One region of the Paenibacillus sp. YAF4_2 genome, then DNA from elsewhere that is predicted to be linked to it. Evidence: predicted binding sites of a transcription regulator. Region 1 holds the regulator's gene; each other region holds the start of a gene.

Region 1 (6,836 bases):
TTGCGAATTATATTAGATGATCTCGTGCTTGTCTCCCATCTGCGGATGGAAGGGCGTTACGGTGTGTTCCCTAGCGATGAGCAGGTAGAGCTTCATACACATGTCCTGTTTCATTTTGAAGACGGAACGGACTTAAGATATAAGGATGTACGTCAGTTTGGCACGATGCATTTGTTTGAGCCAGGCACGGAATTTGAACTAAAGCCGCTCAATAAGCTTGGGCTGGAGCCGCTTGATAATGAAGCTTTTACAGTGGATGCATTAAGAGGCATGCTTGGTAAAAAAACCGGTCTGATCAAGCCGCTTCTGCTGAATCAGGAATATGTGGTAGGGCTTGGCAATATTTATGTGGATGAGGCACTGTTTCTCGCAGGTATTCATCCGGAGCGCGCGGCTGATTCCTTGAAGAAGGCAGAATGGGATCTTCTTCATGAAGCGATTATTTCGACGCTGGCCAAGGCAGTTGCTGCAGGCGGCTCTTCGGTGAAATCATACGTGAACGGGCAAGGGGAAATGGGTATGTTCCAGCACCAATTGCTTGTGTATGGCAGGAAGAACGAGCCTTGCACCAAATGCGGCCGCTTGCTTGACAAAACCGTCGTAGGCGGCAGAGGAACGCATACATGCGCGAGCTGCCAGCCATTAGCGAAGACCCGTAAAAGGAACGTTCGGAAGGATTAATGCACCGTAGCGGATTCCCCGCATATGCTGTTGTTGTTACGAACAATAGGCGGATGTCTAGATGATTGAGACATCTGATATGCGGGGGAGGGCTGCGGGTTGTTCGCGCATTTTGCTTCTTTGCTGGTGCTTGCTTTTGCTGTCAGTGTGGATGGCTTCGGAGTAGGCGTGACATACGGATTGCGGCGAATACGAATTCCGCTCTTGTCGATTGTCATCATTGCGATTTGCTCTGGTATGGTTATTTTTCTGTCGATGCTCGTTGGTTCATGGATTACGGGATATTTATCTCCTTTTGTCGCTAAGTTAATTGGATCTGTGGTTCTTGTAGGCATTGGGACATGGGCGCTCCTGCAGCTTAGACGGAGCGGCCGGGAAACTGGAGCTGGTGACGGTGAGGCGGATGCCGAGCAGGAATCAGGAACTGAGCCATCAACCTTGGTTGATCGTTCGCATCCGGTGCTTGTTGTCATTGTTGAATTGAAGCGCTTAGGATTGGTTATACAAATATTGCGGACTCCGCAGGCTGCCGATGTTGATAAGTCGGGGACGATCTCTGCGACTGAAGCGCTTATGCTCGGTGTTGCCTTGTCATTTGATGCTTTTGGTGCAGGTATCGGGGCTGCGATGGTCGGATTATCACCTTTGTTAACCCCTATTATGATTGCCGTAGCGAGTGCCTTGTTTCTTCTTGGCGGGATACGGTTTGGCTTCCGTTTCTCGAACTGGAAAGGCATGCAGGCGATATCGGTGCTTCCGGGTATTTTATTGATTGTAATTGGGATATTAAAGCTGTTATAGGATGATTAGAACGGGGTGAAAGCTAATGAAGATCGGTTTAACCGGCGGGATCGCTACCGGCAAGAGCACCGTTGCTGCCATGTTGGTAGAACGGGGCGCATTGCTGGTCGATGCCGATCAGGTTGCGAGAGAGGTTGTTATGCCCGGCGAACCGGCTTTAGAGGCGGTCGCCTCTACATTCGGACAAGCTGTTATACATACAGACGGAACGCTCAATAGGAAAGCGCTTGGCGAGATCGTGTTCAACAATCGTCAGCGGCTCATGCAGCTTGAGAGCATTCTGCACCCTGCGATACGAAATCGCATGCAGCAGCAGATCAGGCAATATGAGGAACAGGACCCGAGACAGCTTGTTGTAGCAGACATCCCTTTATTGTATGAGACGGGTCAGGAAGAGTTGTATGAAGGCATTATGGTCGTCTATGTTCCGCAGCAGCTTCAGCTTACACGGCTGATGGAGCGGAACGGATTGGCACAGGAAGAAGCACTACGCCGAATCGGACTTCAGTTGGATATTGAGCAGAAGAGAAGCCGTGCGGACTGGGTGATTAATAACAGTAGTTCACTTGAAGAGACTAAACGTCAGGTGGACGAGTTTTGGAAAAGTCAGGATTTGCCATGAGATGGTTAATTCGAAAAAGAGTGCTGCTTATTCTGCTCATCGGCCTCATTGGTGTGTTATTCCTGAATTCTAATTGGCTTGCCCGTATGATGTATCCAATCGAGTTCAAGGAAGACATACGTGCCAGCGCCTCTAATTATGGTGTTGATCCGCATCTGATCGCGGCGATTATTCGAACAGAAACAAATTATTCGACCGGGCAGGTTTCGAAAAAAGGGGCACTTGGCCTCATGCAGATTATGCCCGATACGGCGGATTGGATTTTTCAGAAGGCGGATTTCAAGAATGTAACAGAAGACATGCTGCAGAATCGACCGGATGTCAGTATCGAAGTTGGAGCATGGTATTTGCAGTCCTTGCATAAGCAATTTGATCAAAATACGGTTGCTGTCATCGCAGCCTATAATGCGGGTCCTGGTAATGTGAGAAAATGGCTTGATTCCGGAAAATGGGACGGGAAGCTGGAGACAGCGGATCAAATTCCATATGGAGAAACTCGCCACTATGTACAACGGGTTATTTATTATTATAATAAGTACAAAGATCTTTATCCGATTCTCTGACCTAGACAAGAAGAAGCCTTGGCCGTCCGCCGCTTCAGGACGGAACAGCCAAAGCATCTGTTATACATGACTGATGAAATGATTATTGACGACCTGCAAGAGATTGTTCGGCAATTTGCACCAAACGGCGAGTAATGTTACCCCCGATGTAGCCTGCGTCTTTTGTAAGCAGGTTGCCATAGTAACCGTCTTGCGACAACGTAATACCCAGCTCTTGAGCGACCTCATATTTCATTTGGTCTAGTGCTGCAGTAGCTTGCGGTACCAGTAGTGTGCTGCTGTTGTTGTTCGAGCTCATTGATGTTCACCTCCTTGCGGTTGGTAAATGTATTATGTGCGGAATTCGCAACTTCATTCAGGTAACGATTGGTAAATTTTTTATAACCATAAAAGCAGGATTCGGAAGGAGTGAAATAGATGAAATGCCCTTATTGCGATTACGCGGGTACAAAAGTACTCGATTCAAGGCCAGCCAATGAGAACAAATCCATTCGCAGACGTCGTGAATGTGAGAAATGCAGCAGAAGGTTCACGACCTTCGAGATGATTGAGGAAACCCCGCTTATCGTCATTAAGAAAGGCGGCAGCCGGGAAGAATTCAGCCGTGATAAAATTCTCCGCGGACTCATCCGGGCTTGCGAGAAGCGTCCGGTATCTGTTGAACGTCTTGAAGTTATCGTCTCGGAAGTGGAGAAGGAGCTTCGTACGACTGCACTTGCAGAAGTAGACAGCCGAGATATAGGTGAGATTGTAATGAGCCAGCTGTTTCCAGTTGACGAAGTTGCTTATGTGCGGTTCGCATCCGTATACAGACAGTTCAAGGATATCGATATGTTCATGAAAGAGCTGAACAGTCTGTTGTCCAAGCATCCGATTAACAATCCAGGCGGCTTGTAGCTGTACGAGATAGCCCTTCCCTTAAGCCGGGAAGGGCTATTTTTGCTTCAATAAAAATAGTGTGGGAGTGACTGTATGCTGAAAATTGAAGCATTAGATCATCTTGTGTTAACCGTAGCAAGTATCGTGAAGACGGCTGCCTTTTATGAGAAGGTGTTGAATATGGAAGTTGTTGTGTTCGGCGATAATCGTAAGGCTTTGCTGTTCGGCCAACAGAAATTTAATCTGCACGAGGCGGGCAAAGAATTCGAGCCGAAGGCAAGGAAGCCCCAGACTGGTTCGGCTGATTTCTGTCTAATTACGAAGACGCCGATGGAGGAGCTTCTCCGGCATCTGGCAGCTTGCGATGTGCAGGTGGAGGAAGGGCCAGTTGCCCGAACTGGAGCTGTAGGCAAGATTGTATCTGTGTATATACGCGATCCGGATCAGAATCTGGTCGAGATATCGAATTATATGGTGAAAATCACTTAATTTCTTATATAAAGCCTTTAATCTCTAACATGCGGCCGGACCGGATCGTTCTATATAATCAATGGAGATACGTCAAACAAGAAAAGGTGATATCTTCAGATGGATAATAAAACGACAGAAGTAACAGCTGATAATCATAGAGGCCCATCGGCTCCTAAAGATCCGACCCAGAAACGAAGCGGATTTTTCATTATGTTCGAATCCATTATAGAAGCAAGTGCCCGCCAAGACGGGAAGTTCTCGCAGGAGATTTACCTGGAAGGACGGCTGAGTGATAAAGCTAAATTTACAGGCGGGGTCGAGGATGAGGAGATACTCGCACACCTGGCTAGCTGCAGCGGGATCCGTAAGCTGGTACATAGTATTGGAGTTTCTGTGAAGGCGCATGACGAGAATCAAGGCACGGAGATCTACTTTAGCCTCGAAAACTGGGGGAAAACAAACAAATACGAGTCAGGCACCAGGATCAGAATTCCTTGTGTGGCAGATGGTTCGGAAACTTTATTGGTCCTGGATGAGTATGAGTGGTCATCGGATGATGATATACCTGGAAAATTTACTTTTGAATTTGAGCAGGCAGGTGCGCTTGCGACGGCGAGCATTATTTTGTACCTGAATGATGGGTTTGAAGTTCCGGAGATTACGCCAGAATCACCTGTTGAATTCGGATCTGAGGCTTATCACGGGATGATCGCTAAGTCATTAGTGAGCAAAGGCAATAATTATAGACTGAAAGCAGCAATTGAAAAAGCAAAAAGAGGCGAGGATGTAACGATTGCCTTCATCGGAGGCTCCATTACGCAAGGTGCCGGAGCTAAGCCGATTCATAATACCTGTTACGCTTACCAAGCTTATGAGCGGTTTAAGCAGCTGTTCGGCTATCCTGATGCTGACCATATACATCTGATCAAAGCCGGAGTTGGCGGTACGCCTTCTGAGCTTGGCATTGTTCGTTATGACAGGGATGTTCTTCGAAATGGTACCGTAGAGCCGGATATCGTAATTATCGAATTTGCCGTGAATGATGCAGGTGACGAAACTAGAGGGAATTGCTATGAGAGTTTGGTGCTGAAGGCACTAAATAAAGCAAATGCTCCAGCCGTTATCTTGTTGTTCAGCGTATTCCAGAATGACTGGAATCTTCAAGATCGGCTATCGCCTGTAGGCTGGCATTATGAGCTGCCGATGGTTAGTGTGAAAGATGCGGTGGTGGAGCAGTTCCGGTTATCGAAGGCTGAGGGTAATATCATTTCGAAAAGGCAGTTCTTCTACGATATCTATCACCCGACGAATGCGGGCCATACCGTGATGTCGGATTGTCTTGGTTACTTGCTTGAAGAAACGGATCGTTCTGAAGCCGATGGCGCAGATATTTTGATTGATAAGCTGCCGGTTATCGGGAATGATTTTGTGGAGATACGCTTGTTGGATAAGAGTAATAGCGAAGACATTGATGCTGTGATTGAAGCGGGGAGCTTTATTGAGACGGACACTGATCTGCATATGGTGGAAATGGATCTCGATCCATTTGGCACGCCGCAGTTTCCACATAACTGGATGCATACGGCTGTAGCTGGAGATGGCAGCTTCAAGCTGACGATTCACAGCAAGCGACTTATCCTGGTGTTCAAAGATTCTGGCAGTCAGGACTTTGGAAGTGCGGAAATTTTGGTTGACGGGCAGCATATGAAAGCAGCAGATCCTCATATCATCAACTGGACTCATTGCAATGCTGTTATATTGTTTAACGAGCAAGAATCCAAGGAGCATACGGTGGAGATTAAGATGGCGTCCGGCCATGAGGATAAGAGGTTTACGATCCTCGGATTTGGATATGTAAAGTAAGGTTATAGAGTCTAGTAAAAGGATTGACAATTTGGAAATGACTGTGCTATCATTTTGCTTGTCCGGGGCCATAGCTCAGCTGGGAGAGCGCTTGCATGGCATGCAAGAGGTCAGGGGTTCGATCCCCCTTGGCTCCACCAAATAAACAAACAAACCACGTCATCTGACGTGGTTTTCTGTTTAATATGGTGGAGCCCAAAAGGGGGCGAACCCCGGGGTTCAGTCCGCGCGGATGTAATGGAGTGAAAAGTCTTCGAAGGGATACTTCTAATGGAGGAGCACGGCGTCTGAATCTACCTCTTAAAGTCCTCTTCGAGTAAGCTTCGTCAGCCATTCAAATAAAAGATTCGGACATCCCAAGATGAGGAGACAGCAGAGCCAAGGGGGCGAACCCGGGTTCAGTCCGCGCGGACGGAATGGATGAAACAGCTTCGAATATTTCACTTCAAATGCAGGAGCACGGCGTCTGAATCTACCTCTATATGTCCTCTTCGAGTAAACATCGTCAGCCATTAAATAGTAGATTCGGACATCCCATGATGAGAAGATGAGCTATGCGAAGTCGAATCCCCCTTTGTCGGACGACAAGAACATAAATACAACGGAAGTCGCATAATCGGCGGCTTTTTAATTTTTTTGTATAGAAGTTCTTGTAGTGAGCTCAAGACAAGAACTTCTATACATAACCGTGGCCTATAATATCCGAGTTATTAAGCTAACGGGGAGGATACTTCCAATAGCTGTATAATTAAGTATTGAGGTAGCTGTTACTCCTAAGAGGAGGTTTTTGAATGTCTGAGTTAGAACTTCCTTATATTTGGTGTCTTGTAGGAAACATAATTGAAAAGCGTTTTTTTGGAGAAAACAAAACCATTAGAAGAGGGACCAAGAAATTCACTCCTAATACAAAGGTCTACTGTTTTTCAGCTTTATGGGGAGATGGATATGAAGAAATT
Region 2 (6,836 bases), on a different contig from region 1:
TATTGGGGTTTAACCCAAATTTAAAAGAGGTGTCCCTTAGTCATTTAAATGACTTATGGGACACCTCTTTTTTTGTGTTCTTTGTTATGCACATTGCATTTATTAGTTACACTTGCTATACCCACAGTTGCTGCATTGTTTACATCCCTCTACATTCAGCAAAGAAGCCGAACCACAAGACGGGCAAAGATCACGCGAGGTTACCTCGCCATGCTTATGCGAATCAACCGCAGCAGCAGCTGGAGAAGCTTCCAACACAGGTGCAGTTTTCACCGGCTCATAAGCCGCCGCCTGCTCGTTTGTGCTTTCGATATGAATCTCAAGTGCCTTCGCAACCGCGTCAGCGATCGATTCTACACGATTCGCTCCAAATCCGATAGCGCCTGTGCCGCCAATACCTTTGAGATGCTTGATCAAGAGCTTCACTTTGTTACCATGATCACCATAACGGAGGAACAAGGAGCAGACACGGCCAAGCGCTTCGGCCATCGCAAACACGTCAGATCCCGCTTTGCCTACGTTCAGGAAGATCTCACCTGGAATACCGTTCAGATCATTAATCGTAATATAAGCCATGCCGAATGGCGTATTTACTTTATAGGTTGCGCCGCGTAAAATTTGCGGACGGCGTTTGTATTGCTTGTCAAAGTCCTGCTCCGCTTGAGGCGTGACTTTCGCATTCAAAGTCGTGTTAAGAGACTCGAGTGAATCTTGATCCTCCACTATTTCCACTGTTGCAGCTGCTTCACCAGCTGCATCTGGCTTGTCATCCTTCTTCGTCGACAACACCTGTACATCACGGCTGCCGTCACGGTAGATCGTTACGCCTTTACAGCCAAGATCAAACGCAAGCTCATACAGCTCTTTTGTTTCTTCAACCGTAAAGTCGCTTGGACAGTTCGCCGTCTTCGAGATCGAGCTGTCTACCCAGCGCTGAATCGCAGCTTGTGCACGGATATGATCCTTCGCGGACAAATCCATCGCCGTTACGAAGTAATCCGGCAGCTCTTCACCAGGATGTGCATCCTTCCAATCTTGCGCGATTGGCACGAGTTGCTTGTCGAAGCCAAGGCGGCTTTGACGGAAGTATTCGAAAGCGAAGTACGGCTCGATGCCTGTAGAAGTGCCTACCATCGTACCCGTGCTGCCTGTTGGCGCTTGTGTAATGACGGTAACGTTACGGATTCCTTTTGCCAGAACCGCTTCTCCCACTTCAGGGAACTCCGATACCATGTTTTTCATAAAGCCGCTTTGCAGGAATTTCTCCGCATCAAAGGCTTCGAACGAACCTTTCTCTGCTGCAATCTCAGCAGAAGCCAGATACGCTTCACGTGCCATAAATCCATATATTTTATCGAGGAACAGAAGCGATTCTGGACTGCCATAACGGATGCCAAGCTTGATCATCAGCTCAGCTAGCCCCATTGTACCAAGGCCTACGCGGCGCTCGAGCTTCTGGTTCCTCTCGTTTTCTTCAAAGTGATAAGGTGTAGTATCAATAACGTTATCAAGGAAACGTACCGACCACCTCGTAACCTTCGAAAGCTCTTCCCAATCCACCTCATGCTTGCTTCCATCATAAAACTTGGACAAGTTAATCGCGGAAAGGTTACAGACACCCCAGCCTGGAAGACCTTGCTCGCCACATGGATTTGTACAAATAATCGGGTTGAAGTACCAGCTGTTCGACATCTGGTTGTAGTATTCCATGAAGACGACGCCTGGTTCAGCCGATTTCCATGCCGACTCGATAATCGTATGCCAGACTTCACGTGCACGGACTGTTTTGTAAGGCACAACGTGCTTACCAAGCTTCTTCCATGCGTCCAGATCACCTGTCCACAGCTCATCATATTCAGGATCTTTAGTGTCAGGGAACACAAGCTCCCACTCCAGATCTTCCTTGACAGCCTTCATAAAGCCATTGCTGACACAGACCGACAGGTTGGCATTGGTCACTTGACCCATCGTTTGCTTCACTGTAATGAAATCAAGTACATCCGGATGCCAGTCGTTAATCATCAGCATCAGCGCGCCTCTGCGGCTGCCACCCTGCTCGATCAAGCCAGTAGTATAGCTGAACAAACCACCCCAAGAAACGGCACCGCTCGACGAACCGTTAACACCTGCCACAATAGCGCGGCGAGGACGAAGTGATGATAAGTTGATACCAACCCCGCCTCCACGAGCCATAATTTCCGTCATTTCAGAGAGCGTCGTCATAATACCGCCGCGGCTGTCCTTCGGTGATGGAATAACGTAGCAGTTAAACAGCGTCAATTCTTCGCTTGCACCTGCACCTGCAGCAATACGACCGCCAGGTACCAGCTTCCAATCATCTAGAATATAACGGAAACGATTGGTCCATAGCTGCTGATTCTCATCCCCTGATTCCGCACCAGCCATCGCGCCAGCGAGACGGTCCCACATTTCTTCCGGTGTCTTCTCTATTGTAAGCGTGAGTTTTTCCACGCTGGTTGTCATCGTATCCCCGCTTCTGAGCTTTACAGTTACTTCAGATCCGCTTCGCTTAATCACTTCTCCAACCTCTTTGGCCGGAAATTTCGGATCATCCTTCGTCAGGACCAGAACTACATCCCCTACAGCTGTTTTACTTGTATCGGCATTTTTCCAAGCATAGCGATCCAAAAATATCTTCTCGCTAAGGCCTTCCAATTTCCGCGTCATTACCACGATTGGTCCTTCCTCCCATGTCCCCTTATAGCGCTTTGCACACCTATTTATTGTATGAATCGGGCACCATATATTGTGTGTACTCATCATTATACTATACTACATATCGGTATACACCCCAATTTTCACCTATTTCCCCGCTATTCTGCGCTTACATCGCCTATTCTCTTTCTATTGCTTGTCTTCTCCCTAATTTAGCTCGTTTTTTAGCATATAGGAATGTCAACATTTTCAACACAATGTCTATATTTCACCTTGAAGCGCAGCGGCCTCCTTCAAAGTTCGACACATGCTTGTTAAGAATGATTGAAAAAGGCCATACTAGTGACAATTATCTCTAATTGCTGGAAATCGAAAGGAGCTGCCATCGTGACCTCTACTAATAACAATCAGGCAAATGCGAATCCCGCTTCTTCCGAGGACTCCATAGTAAGACGCAAGCTTCATCCGCTTGTTGATCTGCAATGCGACCGTACCTGGTTCGAGGAGCTGCAAAGCCGTGTTGCCAAAAATGGACCTTGGGACGATTGGACGCTCTATCAATTATCGATGGAAGCCGAGCAGGCGAAGCGAGTTGAAAGCTTCGAGCAGCTGCAATGTCTGCGTTCACTGCCTTCCTTTGAACCAATGCCACATCAGATCGATACGGCACGAAAGGTCGTACATGAGATGGGCGGGCGAGCGATTCTTGCCGATGAGGTTGGCCTTGGCAAAACCATTGAAGCTGGCCTCGTTATAAAAGAATACATGGTACGCGGCCTCGTCCGGCGAGCGCTTATTCTTGTTCCCGCTTCTCTAGTCCTCCAGTGGGTCAGAGAACTGAATTCAAAGTTTGGCATCTCCGCCGTTGCCCAGAAGAAAGAGCATACGTGGCAATATGATGTCGTAGTTGCTTCCATTGATACGGCAAAGCGTGATCCTCATCGTGACATTATTCTCGGTCAAGATTATGACCTGATCATCATTGACGAGGCGCATAAGCTGAAGAACAAGAAGACAACAAACTATCAATTTGCACTGGAGCTTCGTAAAAAATATTGCCTCCTTCTTACCGCAACACCGATTCAGAACGATCTGGATGAGCTCTATAATCTGATCACGCTGCTGAAGCCCGGTCAGCTTGGCGGTCAAAGCGAGTTCGCCGCGAATTTCGTTGTCGACAAGCGTCTTCCAAAGAACGAGGATCAGCTTCAGGACGCCTTGTCTTCCGTCATGATCCGCAACCGGCGGGGGGATGGCGGTATTTCATTTACGAAACGTATCGTGAAAAATATCCCTCTTGAGCTGTCAACGGAAGAGAAAGCTCTATATGACGCTGTAACGGCCTTCGTCAGAGATCGCTATAAGGAAGATGGCGTTGATATGATGAGTATGCTTCCGCTCGTCACGCTGCAGCGTGAAGTGTGCAGCAGTCGGGATGCGGTGTTTATTACGCTAGTTAATCTGTTTAAGAAAACATCAGAGGATTCTCCTATCCGCCCGAAAATATGGGGGCTAATTGAGTTTATTAAGCAGATCAATGCCAATACAAAAGCCGAGAAAGTGATGGAGCTAGTCCAGCAAATTAATGATAAAGTGATTATCTTCACCGAGTATCGGGCTTCGCAGGAATATTTGCTGCAGTTTTTCCGCTCCCACAACATATTGGCTGTACCATATCGAGGCGGCATGAACCGCGGCAAGAAGGACTGGATGATGGATCTGTTCCGCGGGCGTGCCCAAATCTTAATTGCGACCGAAGCCGGCGGTGAAGGAATTAATCTTCAATTCTGTCACCATATGATCAACTTTGATCTGCCATGGAACCCGATGCGGGTTGAACAACGGATCGGCCGTGTTCACCGGCTTGGTCAAACGGAAGATGTGAAGATATACAATCTTTGTACTCTTGGGACAATCGAGGAGCATATCGTGAACCTGCTGCATGAGAAAATCAACCTGTTCGAGCTTGTTATCGGAGAATTGGATCACATTCTGGAACGGATCGAGACCGATGCGGGTTCCATTGAGCAGCAGCTTGCCAAGTTGCTCCTTGAGTCCGGAGGAGACACTGCCCACTTGGAGCAAAAGCTTAACCATCTTGGTTCAACCATTTCCAAGCTTCGCAAAGAAACAGACACTTCTGAGAAGGCACAGGGACCAACGATTCTAGGTCAGATGACTGCACTCGGCCAGAAAGTCGAGGTGAGACCGTGAATTCAAAGCAGGTCCATAAATACGTACAACGATTTCTTGAGGCAACGCAATGCTCCATTATTGAAAAATCACCAGCGCATTTCATCGTCAAGCTCTCCCCTGCTGCTGATCGCGAGCTGACGAACCGTCCCTTCTATTGGAGCTTTGTAGATCGTACGGACTCCGAACCGGAGACGATGACCTATTTGTTCGTAACCGATAAGGAGAAATATGAAGAAATTATGGCTGCGCCAGCTCCAGTGCCAACGCAGGCAAGCTCTGCGGTTGATGCAGCGTTAAACCGTTCTTTCGGGTTCGTTAATAACAATCTGGCCAGCGGTGCTCGCACGCCAAGAGAAGATTTGTACTTTGGCTCCCGCAAGCTGGAGCAGCTGTTTGGAGCAGCCAAATCATCGGGCAGCTACGTCAATCTGTTCCAAGATCCTGAACGTCGGTCCAGCACTCCTTTCCAATCAACTCCGTACACAGCATGGTTAGGCGTTAATATGCGCGTCGAATTCGCCTGTGACCGCAAGCGTGAGGAGATACACAGCTATGGTGTCTCCCTCGCAACAGGCATGGTTGTCGAGAATTTCTATGACCGTCTGAAAAACCTGAAGCTGACGCCGCGTCTTCCTTCCAATGTTCATTTAACACGAAACGGACTGTCTTTTACCAAAGCCTTAGGAATTATCGAGACTTCCCTTGAACGCAAACTGAAGGGATATGATTACAATTGGGCGGTTGATGCAGCAGCAAGGCTGGAGGAAGAACTGGATCGAATTCGCCATTATTATGATCCCTTGGTTAAGCATGCAGCAGATGATGAGACCAAGGCAAAGGTAGAAGAACAATTCAATCAACGCCAGACCGAGATCAAGTGGCAATATGAACCCCGAGTGACGGCTTCCGCCATTAACTGCGGTATTTTCCACCTGGAAGGTATTGAATAGGGTCAATCAGACGGCATTCGCAGGTTTACGCCAAAATTAGAACGTTATATAAGATGATGCCCGCGACAGGTTCCAACAGCCTTCTGCGGGCTTGTCCAATATAATTGGATCATGTCATTCAGAACGTAATTTATGTAGATTCAAGGAAAGGGTGTGCCTTATGCGTAAGTGGATTCGAAATACAACCATGGCCGCTTTAATCATGTCTACGTTCCTTTTCTCCGTTACAGCTCTACAAGCGGAAGAATTGCCGCCTTCAATCTCACAGGAAGAACAGCTTCAAACAACTGTTCGCGGCTGGATGGACGAGCTTGCGAAGCAGTCTAACTTCCAAGATTGGAACAAGGCTGATTTTATCGTGCAGCCGCTTGGTCCCGGTACACATAGCTGGATAGCGATAGTGAAATTAAAGGAGAAGTCTCTTGGTTATCTCGTTATTCAAGCGAAGAAAGATGGCGGTTTTGCCCTTGGAGAGTATGGAACTGGGGATTATCTGTTTGACCAGAACACGCTGCAGCAATCGTTAGTGCAGCTTGAACTTATCTCCTCTTTATCAGAGGCAAATGAAGCTTTATATATTCATCCGTTATTTGCTGTGTGGCATATAAAAGGCGCTGCGGAGGATACTTACTTGGATGGCGCAAGTGGAGAATGGTTACCGCTTCAGCAAGCAACGTGGAATAAAACAGCAAAATCGGAAGAAGAGCTTGCCTCCAAATATGCCATGGAAGACGGATCTTCCATTGGCAGAGCTGTTCGGAGCCGTTCCTTTGATCCTTATAGCAGAATGCCGTGGCTGACAGAGAAACCACTCGTAGCATCAGCAGATAACACAAGTATTGTCCTGAAAGCTTTGAGCTCGAAGGAGCCGCTCCGTTATGTTACTGAGAGGTACAATAAGGAAATGCTGTATGTTTGGTCCATTACGGGCTATCACAGCTGGGATGATAACGGTACTGTTTACGCCGCGCTGGAAACAGACGAGCTCGGCAATAGCACAAGGTATATTCCCCT
Region 3 (6,836 bases), on a different contig from region 1:
CATCGTACGGAGGAATAGCAAATGGATGCATACGGTCAATTCGCATCGGTCTATGACAAGCTGATGCAGGACATGCCCTATGATGAATGGATCCAGTTCGCCCATGACAGCTGGGAGCTCTACGGTATGCCAAAGACCGTGGCGGATCTTGGCTGTGGAACGGGGAGTATAGCCATTCCTCTCGCTCTATCCGGACTAGAAGTTTATGGTATCGATCTGTCAGCAGATATGCTGACCGTTGCCCGCAGCAAATGGGACGAGTCTTCTTCTCAGGTTGGACGTGCGCGTGGGACGGCGACGTGGCTGGAGCAGGATATGAGAGACTGGACGCTGGCGGAGCCCGTGGATACTGTCATCTCCTTCTGTGACTGCGTCAATTACCTGACCGAGGAAGAGGATGTCGAAGCTGCTTTTCAGGCGGCATACGACAATTTACGTGAGGGTGGACTTTTTTTATTTGATGTTCATGCTCCTAAAGTGTTCCTTCGTTATTCGGAGGAGCAGCCTTTCGTGCTTGATGAAGATGAGGTCGCCTATATATGGACTTGCGAGCTGGACGAGTCCCGCACTCAGATCGAGCATCATTTAACGATCTTTGCGGAGGAGAGAAGCGGCAGGTTCGAGCGTTTTGAGGAAATGCATGCGCAGCGCGCATACGACCGCAGCTGGATGGAAGCTGCTTTGAAGAAAGCGGGTTTCCGCACGGTGGATTGTTATGCGGACTTCGAGCTTAAGCCTGCGGGCGATGATTCAGAACGTTTATTCTTTGCAGCGGTGAAATGATATTAATGTAAACAGGGTTGTCTTCCTTCACATCAAGTGGAGGGAGACAACCCTGTTGTTGTTTTCGAATTTAAGGAGCCGTAATCGTATCTGTACGCTCGTCAGATTGTTCTCCTGTCACCTTGTGGGGAGGAACGAAGCAGCGACGGCAGCGTGGCTCGTAGCTCTCCGTATCGCCGACCAAAAACACAGGGCCAAGTTTTGCCGGCTGTCCATTCACAATACGCTGCGTGAAAGTGGCTTCGGCATCACCGCATACCGCGCAGAAGGATGTTAATTTGACAATTTCGTCGGCAATGGCGAGCAATCCGCCGATATATCCGAACTCCTTGCCTCTGTAATCCATATTTAGGCCATCCACAATAATATGTTTGCCTTGATAGGCTAGTTCTTCTACTAGAGCGATAATAGGTTTGCCGAAAAAGGATGCTTCATCAAACGCGACGACATCGGCGTCCTTGGTCTCACGCAGAATCTGTTCGACGGAAGCAGGGGGAAGTTCCCTTGGCACGTTGGTTGCAGGGAGGCGGTATCCGATCCGGCTGACGATCTCCTCCGTGCTGAATCGATTATCTTCAGCCGGCTTATAGGCCTTAACCTGCTTGCGTCCGTACTTCATCAGCTTCTGACATCGTCTGATGAGCTCCCCTGATTTCTCCGAAAACATGGGCCCGATAATGACCGTAATGAAACCTCTATCCATGACTTATCCCTTACCTTTACTGATTGGTTGTATCATTTTAGCAGAATAAGTCGTAAAAGCAACAGGGGTATTCGACATGTTTTTTCGAAAGTCGACACTAGATATAGATTTTGCTCTAAATCTTTCCGGTCGAAATACCGATCTAATAATTATTCTCTTAATGCGTCCTTCAATCTGCTGTTCATGCTATCAAGGGAAGAGGATCCGCGGGCGGCAGCAAGTCTCAAACGTTTCAACTCCTGCTTTAAGCGGTCATTCTCCTGCGTTAGTCCATCTATGTAAGGCAGCAGAGCGGGTACCTGGTAGCCCGCATCCTGGAACAGTTGAAGCACGGCTTCACGCATCTGCTCTGGCGTTACTTGCTTGTCCATTTGAACCTCCATATTAGCAATAAAATGTCACTATCCCATCATATCCGCATCTGTTAAAATAGTCGAGTGCCGAAAAAGGGCGAATAAATAATTTCTCCATATTTTTCATTGACGGAGCCTATATCTTGATGTAGAATCAAATTTACCAACTACATATTGAGTTATGTAGTCAGATTTCAACGAAATTGTCAACTAGCGCATTTGACATCTTTGCTGTCAGAAGCGCTTTTATATTGCTGAATTTCAGCAAATACGCTGTTACAAGACGGATGCTTACGAAGTAAGAATTGCTTCGCAATTCTTTAAGTTAATGCTTACGAAGTAAGAATTGCTTCGCAATTCTTTAAGTTAATGCTTACGAAGTAAGAATTGCTTCGCAATTCTTTTGAGGAGAGAGAGACATGCTGGTAGTCTATGAATCAAGAACAGGCAATGTGAAACGCTTTATCAATAAATTGAATATGAGAGCGGTGCCCATTGGTGAGCTTGATTTGGTGGACGAGCCTTACGTTTTGGTCACGTATACGACTGGATTTGGTCAAGTACCGGAACGTGTCATGTCCTTCTTAAACCGGAATGGTGAGAACCTTCGCGGGGTATCCGCAAGTGGGAATCGTAACTGGGGAGACGGGTTTGCGAAGAGTGCGGATACGATCTCGAGCCTGTTCGACGTGCCTGTAATATCGAAGTTTGAATTATCCGGTACTAATCAAGATATGGAATACTTTGTCGAAAGGGTGCGAAATATTGAAACATATCGAACTGAACAACGAATTGATGCAACGCGGAGCGGACGGCTTCTATCAATTGGATAAAGATAAAGAGGCGGTTGTCGCTTTTATGGAGGAAGTAGACGCAAAGAGCGTTAAATTCACTTCCCTTCGTGAAAAGCTCGACTACCTTATAGAGAACGATTATTACGATAATGTATATGAGAAGTATACATATGAACAGATTGAAGCGGTATTCCTGCTTACAGAGAGCAGCGGCTTCCAATTCGAGTCTTATATGGCAATCTCGAAATTCTACAAAGACTATGCCATGAAGACTAACGATAAATCGAAATACTTGGAGCAATACCATGACCGCGTAGCGATTGTTGCGCTGAGCCTCGGTGAAGGCGATGCTGATAAAGCGCTTCGTATTGCGGAAGCAATGATTGAGCAGCGCTTGCAGCCGGCTACTCCAACGTTCCTGAACGCTGGCAAGAGCCGCCGCGGCGAAATGGTATCCTGTTTCCTGCTTGAGATGGACGATTCCCTGAACTCGATTAACTACGTGCTTGGCACTTGCATGCAGCTGTCGAAGATCGGCGGCGGTGTTGCGGTCAACCTGTCGAAGTTGCGTGGACGCGGCGAAGCGATTAAAGGTGTAGAAGGCGCAGCAAAAGGCGTTATGCCGGTACTGAAGCTGATGGAGGATGCCTTCTCCTATGCGGACCAAATGGGTCAGCGTAAAGGCTCAGGCGCTGGCTACTACAACATTTTCGGCTGGGACATTATTGAGTTCCTTGATTGTAAGAAAATTAATGCTGATGAGAAGACGCGTATCAAAACGTTGTCGATCGGCCTGATCATTCCTAATAAATTCTATGAGCTGGCTGCTAAGAACGAAACTTTGCATGTATTTGGTCCTCATTCCGTTCATAAAGCATATGGCAAACATCTTGACGACATGGATATGGACGTTATGTACGAAGAGCTGCTTGCTAACGAGCAAGTTGTGAAAAAAGCAGTAATGAACGCTCGTGATATGATGACGAAGATTGCTTCGATCCAATTGGAATCCGGCTATCCTTACATCATGAACAAATCGAATGCTAACCGTGTCCATGCTTTGAAGGATATCGGTCAAATCAAGATGTCTAACCTCTGTACCGAAATTTTCCAAGTGCAAGAGACTTCGACGATCAATGATTACGGCATGGACGATGTAATCCGCCGCGACATCAGCTGTAACCTGGCTTCTCTGAACATTGTGAATGTCATGGAACGCAAGAAAATTAAAGAATCCGTTCACGTTGGTATCGAAGCATTGACGACAGTCAGCGACGTATCGGAAATCGACAACGCACCTGGTGTACGTAAAGCGAACGAAGAGCTGCATTCCGTCGGCCTTGGCGCGATGAACCTGAATGGCTTCTTCGCTAAAAATAAGATTGCTTATGAGAGTGACGAAGCAAAAGAATTCGCGAGTGCGTTCTTCATGATGATGAACTATTATTCGATTGAGAAAAGTATGGAAATTGCAAAAGAGCGCGGCAGAACGTTCAAAGACTTCGACCGCTCTGAATATGCAAAAGGCACTTATTTCACTCGTTATATCGAGACGGACTTCCGTCCAACATCGGATAAAGTACAAGATCTGTTCGAGGGCATGGACATTCCTACACCTCAAGATTGGGCAGCTTTGAAAGAGAAAGTACAGAAGTACGGCTTGTACCATGCTTACCGTCTGGCAATCGCGCCGACACAAAGCATCTCGTACATCCAAAACTCCACTTCGAGCGTTATGCCGATTGTTGAACATATCGAGACACGTACGTATGCGAACTCGACGACGTATTATCCAATGCCTTATCTGGCTCAGGAAAACTACTTCTACTATAAATCGGCTTACAATATCGATCAGTTCAAGCTTATTGACCTGATTTGGGAAATTCAGCAGCACGTAGACCAAGGCATCTCGACGGTTCTGCATGTAAACAGCAACGTAACGACTCGTGAACTGGCTCGCTTCTATATCTATGCAGCTCAGAAGGGTCTGAAATCGCTCTACTATACGAGAACAAAGCGTCTTTCCGTTGAGGAATGCACAAGCTGTGCCGTATAATTCGAACTAACGATAAGGCTGCCGGATGATCAGTGTCGGAAAGCAGCCTTCTACCAAAGGAGCAGGATTGATGAAAGCAGTAAACTGGAACCGTCCAGATGACGATTTTACTCTTACTTTCTGGCAGCAGAACGTTATGCAGTTCTGGACAGATGAAGAAATTCCACTCTCCGATGATAAAATGGACTGGATGGAAATGAGCGACATCGAGCGCAGCGTTTACAAAAACGTGCTTGGCGGCTTGACGCTTCTTGATACGATACAAGGAGGCATTGGCATGCCTAAAATTTTGGAGCATGTCGAAGGCCTGCAGCGCAAAGCAGTCTTGGCGTTTATGTCGATGATGGAGCAAATCCATGCGAAGTCGTACTCCAGTATCTTTACGACACTGGCTTCGACAGAAGAGATCGACGCGATCTTCCAATGGGTAGAAACAAACGAGCAGCTTCAGAAAAAAGCGAACCTTATCGCTTCCTGGTACGCTGGCATCGAGACCAATCAGCAGTTGTACAAAGCGATGGCAGCTTCGGTATTCCTCGAAAGCTACCTATTCTACAGCGGCTTCTTCTATCCGCTTTACCTGGCTGGCCAAGGCAAAATGACAAGCAGCGGCGAGATCATCGACTTAATCCTGCGCGACGAAAGTATCCATGGTTTGTATGTAGGTGTGCTTGCACAAGAGCTGTTTAATGATTTCAGCCCTGAAGAGCAGGCGCAATTGAAAGAAGAGATATATGCACTTCTGAACACATTGTATGAGAATGAAGTCGTGTACACAGACAGCCTGTACAGCCCGCTTGGCCTGCAGGAAGAAGTGAAGACTTACGTCCGCTACAATGCGAACAAAGCGCTTATGAACCTTGGCTTTGAACCTCATTTCCCTGAGGAACCGGTTAATCCGATCGTCTTCAACGGAATCAGCACACATACAAAGCAGCATGACTTCTTCTCGAAAAAAGGCAATGGCTATGTTCGTACCGTTCATATTGAGCAATTGCGTGACGAGGATTTCGTGTTTAATATGTAAATAGATGTACAGTCGGCTCTCTGGGCCGGCTGTTTTTTTTGCATGAGAGCAACCGGAAAAAACAATTATAATACTATCCTAAAAATGGTAAACATGTTACGCTATTGGTGGATAAATGCTCATCCCAGCTTCAATTCTTTAAGCGATTGCTTACGAAGTAAGTTTTGCTCCGCAAAACTTTTTAGGAGGAATTTGCTTGGACAACTGCTCCATTATTACGAAGCCTGCTATTCATTTGGCTGGAATTAGTTATTGCGGTCCGTATTCTTCATTTCCGGATGAAGCGATCCGGCTTCAGAGTGAATTTCAATCACGCAAACATGAATTAAACACGGTATCCAAGTCACCTGTATTATACAGCCCCTACTTCGGGAACGAAGTATTCGCATCTTATTGGGCTTGTTATGAAGTTCATCATATGGAGGAGCTGCCCCGCGGCATGGTGCAGTTCACCATCCCGGAGCATCGATACGCAATGGTTGCAACAACGAACAAACGGATCGGCGAAGCATATGAGCAGTTATTCACCTGGATGAACGAACGAAAGCTGAACAAGCATGACAGCGCACTCGCCATTGAAGTTTTTTATATTGATGAACGGCATTTGGAAGAAGAGGAAGTGGAGCTTCTTATTCCTCTTCAGGATGAGTAATGATAAACAGGGTACCCATGGGTTCCATATCATTAAGTTTAAGTTAACTTAATGATATGGACCTTGGGGTTGTCCCTGTTTTTTTCTTTCGTTTATACTGTACAAGAGAGAAGGAGGACGGGAGCGATGAAACCGATATATATTGTTGATGCATTTGCAAGCGAGCCTTTCCGTGGAAATCCCGCGGCGGTGTGCCTGCTTGAGAAGCCCGAGGATGAACGTTGGATGCAGCAGGTGTCGGCAGAGATGAACTTATCGGAGACAGCATTCTTGGTCCAGATTGAAGACGGCTATGACCTGCGTTGGTTCACGCCGGAGACGGAAGTTGATCTTTGCGGGCATGCAACATTGGCTTCTGCCTATATGCTTTGGCATACAGGGAGATTGCGCTACAATCAGACAGCCCGGTTTGTCACCAAAAGCGGGGTTCTGACGGTTACCTATGATGCGGCCGACGGCTGGATGACG

The links. The regulator NrdR, encoded in region 1, represses ribonucleotide reductase genes. The targets are predictions, from matches to a motif close to AACACNATATATNGTGTT.
Region 2: AB4Y93_RS20240 (adenosylcobalamin-dependent ribonucleoside-diphosphate reductase) is a predicted target of NrdR. The motif match lies at 2,757-2,774, and genes of this name have one in related genera.
Region 3: nrdI (class Ib ribonucleoside-diphosphate reductase assembly flavoprotein NrdI) is a predicted target of NrdR. The motif match lies at 2,003-2,020, and genes of this name have one in related genera.

What each region holds. Positions count from the first base shown of each region.
Region 1 is NZ_JBFRCT010000014.1:80,708-87,543, forward strand. Features, by position in the region: gene mutM (DNA-formamidopyrimidine glycosylase) at 1-681, shown strand, start outside; gene ytaF (sporulation membrane protein YtaF) at 781-1,482, shown strand; gene coaE (dephospho-CoA kinase) at 1,508-2,104, shown strand; gene AB4Y93_RS26165 (lytic transglycosylase domain-containing protein) at 2,101-2,667, shown strand; gene AB4Y93_RS26170 (small, acid-soluble spore protein, alpha/beta type) at 2,750-2,965, opposite strand; gene nrdR (transcriptional regulator NrdR) at 3,085-3,564, shown strand; gene AB4Y93_RS26180 (VOC family protein) at 3,640-4,035, shown strand; gene AB4Y93_RS26185 (SGNH/GDSL hydrolase family protein) at 4,135-5,880, shown strand; tRNA gene AB4Y93_RS26190 (tRNA-Ala) at 5,945-6,020, shown strand; gene AB4Y93_RS26195 (hypothetical protein) at 6,672-6,836, shown strand, end outside.
Region 2 is NZ_JBFRCT010000009.1:10,516-17,351, reverse strand. Features, by position in the region: gene AB4Y93_RS20240 (adenosylcobalamin-dependent ribonucleoside-diphosphate reductase) at 103-2,688, opposite strand; gene AB4Y93_RS20235 (DEAD/DEAH box helicase) at 3,121-4,890, shown strand; gene AB4Y93_RS20230 (YqhG family protein) at 4,887-5,822, shown strand; gene AB4Y93_RS20225 (hypothetical protein) at 5,983-6,836, shown strand, end outside.
Region 3 is NZ_JBFRCT010000008.1:362,748-369,583, forward strand. Features, by position in the region: gene AB4Y93_RS20050 (CvfB family protein) at 1-18, shown strand, start outside; gene AB4Y93_RS20055 (class I SAM-dependent DNA methyltransferase) at 22-783, shown strand; gene AB4Y93_RS20060 (thymidine kinase) at 854-1,486, opposite strand; gene AB4Y93_RS20065 (hypothetical protein) at 1,636-1,857, opposite strand; gene nrdI (class Ib ribonucleoside-diphosphate reductase assembly flavoprotein NrdI) at 2,259-2,672, shown strand; gene nrdE (class 1b ribonucleoside-diphosphate reductase subunit alpha) at 2,605-4,689, shown strand; gene nrdF (class 1b ribonucleoside-diphosphate reductase subunit beta) at 4,760-5,716, shown strand; gene AB4Y93_RS20085 (GyrI-like domain-containing protein) at 5,913-6,368, shown strand; gene AB4Y93_RS20090 (PhzF family phenazine biosynthesis protein) at 6,495-6,836, shown strand, end outside.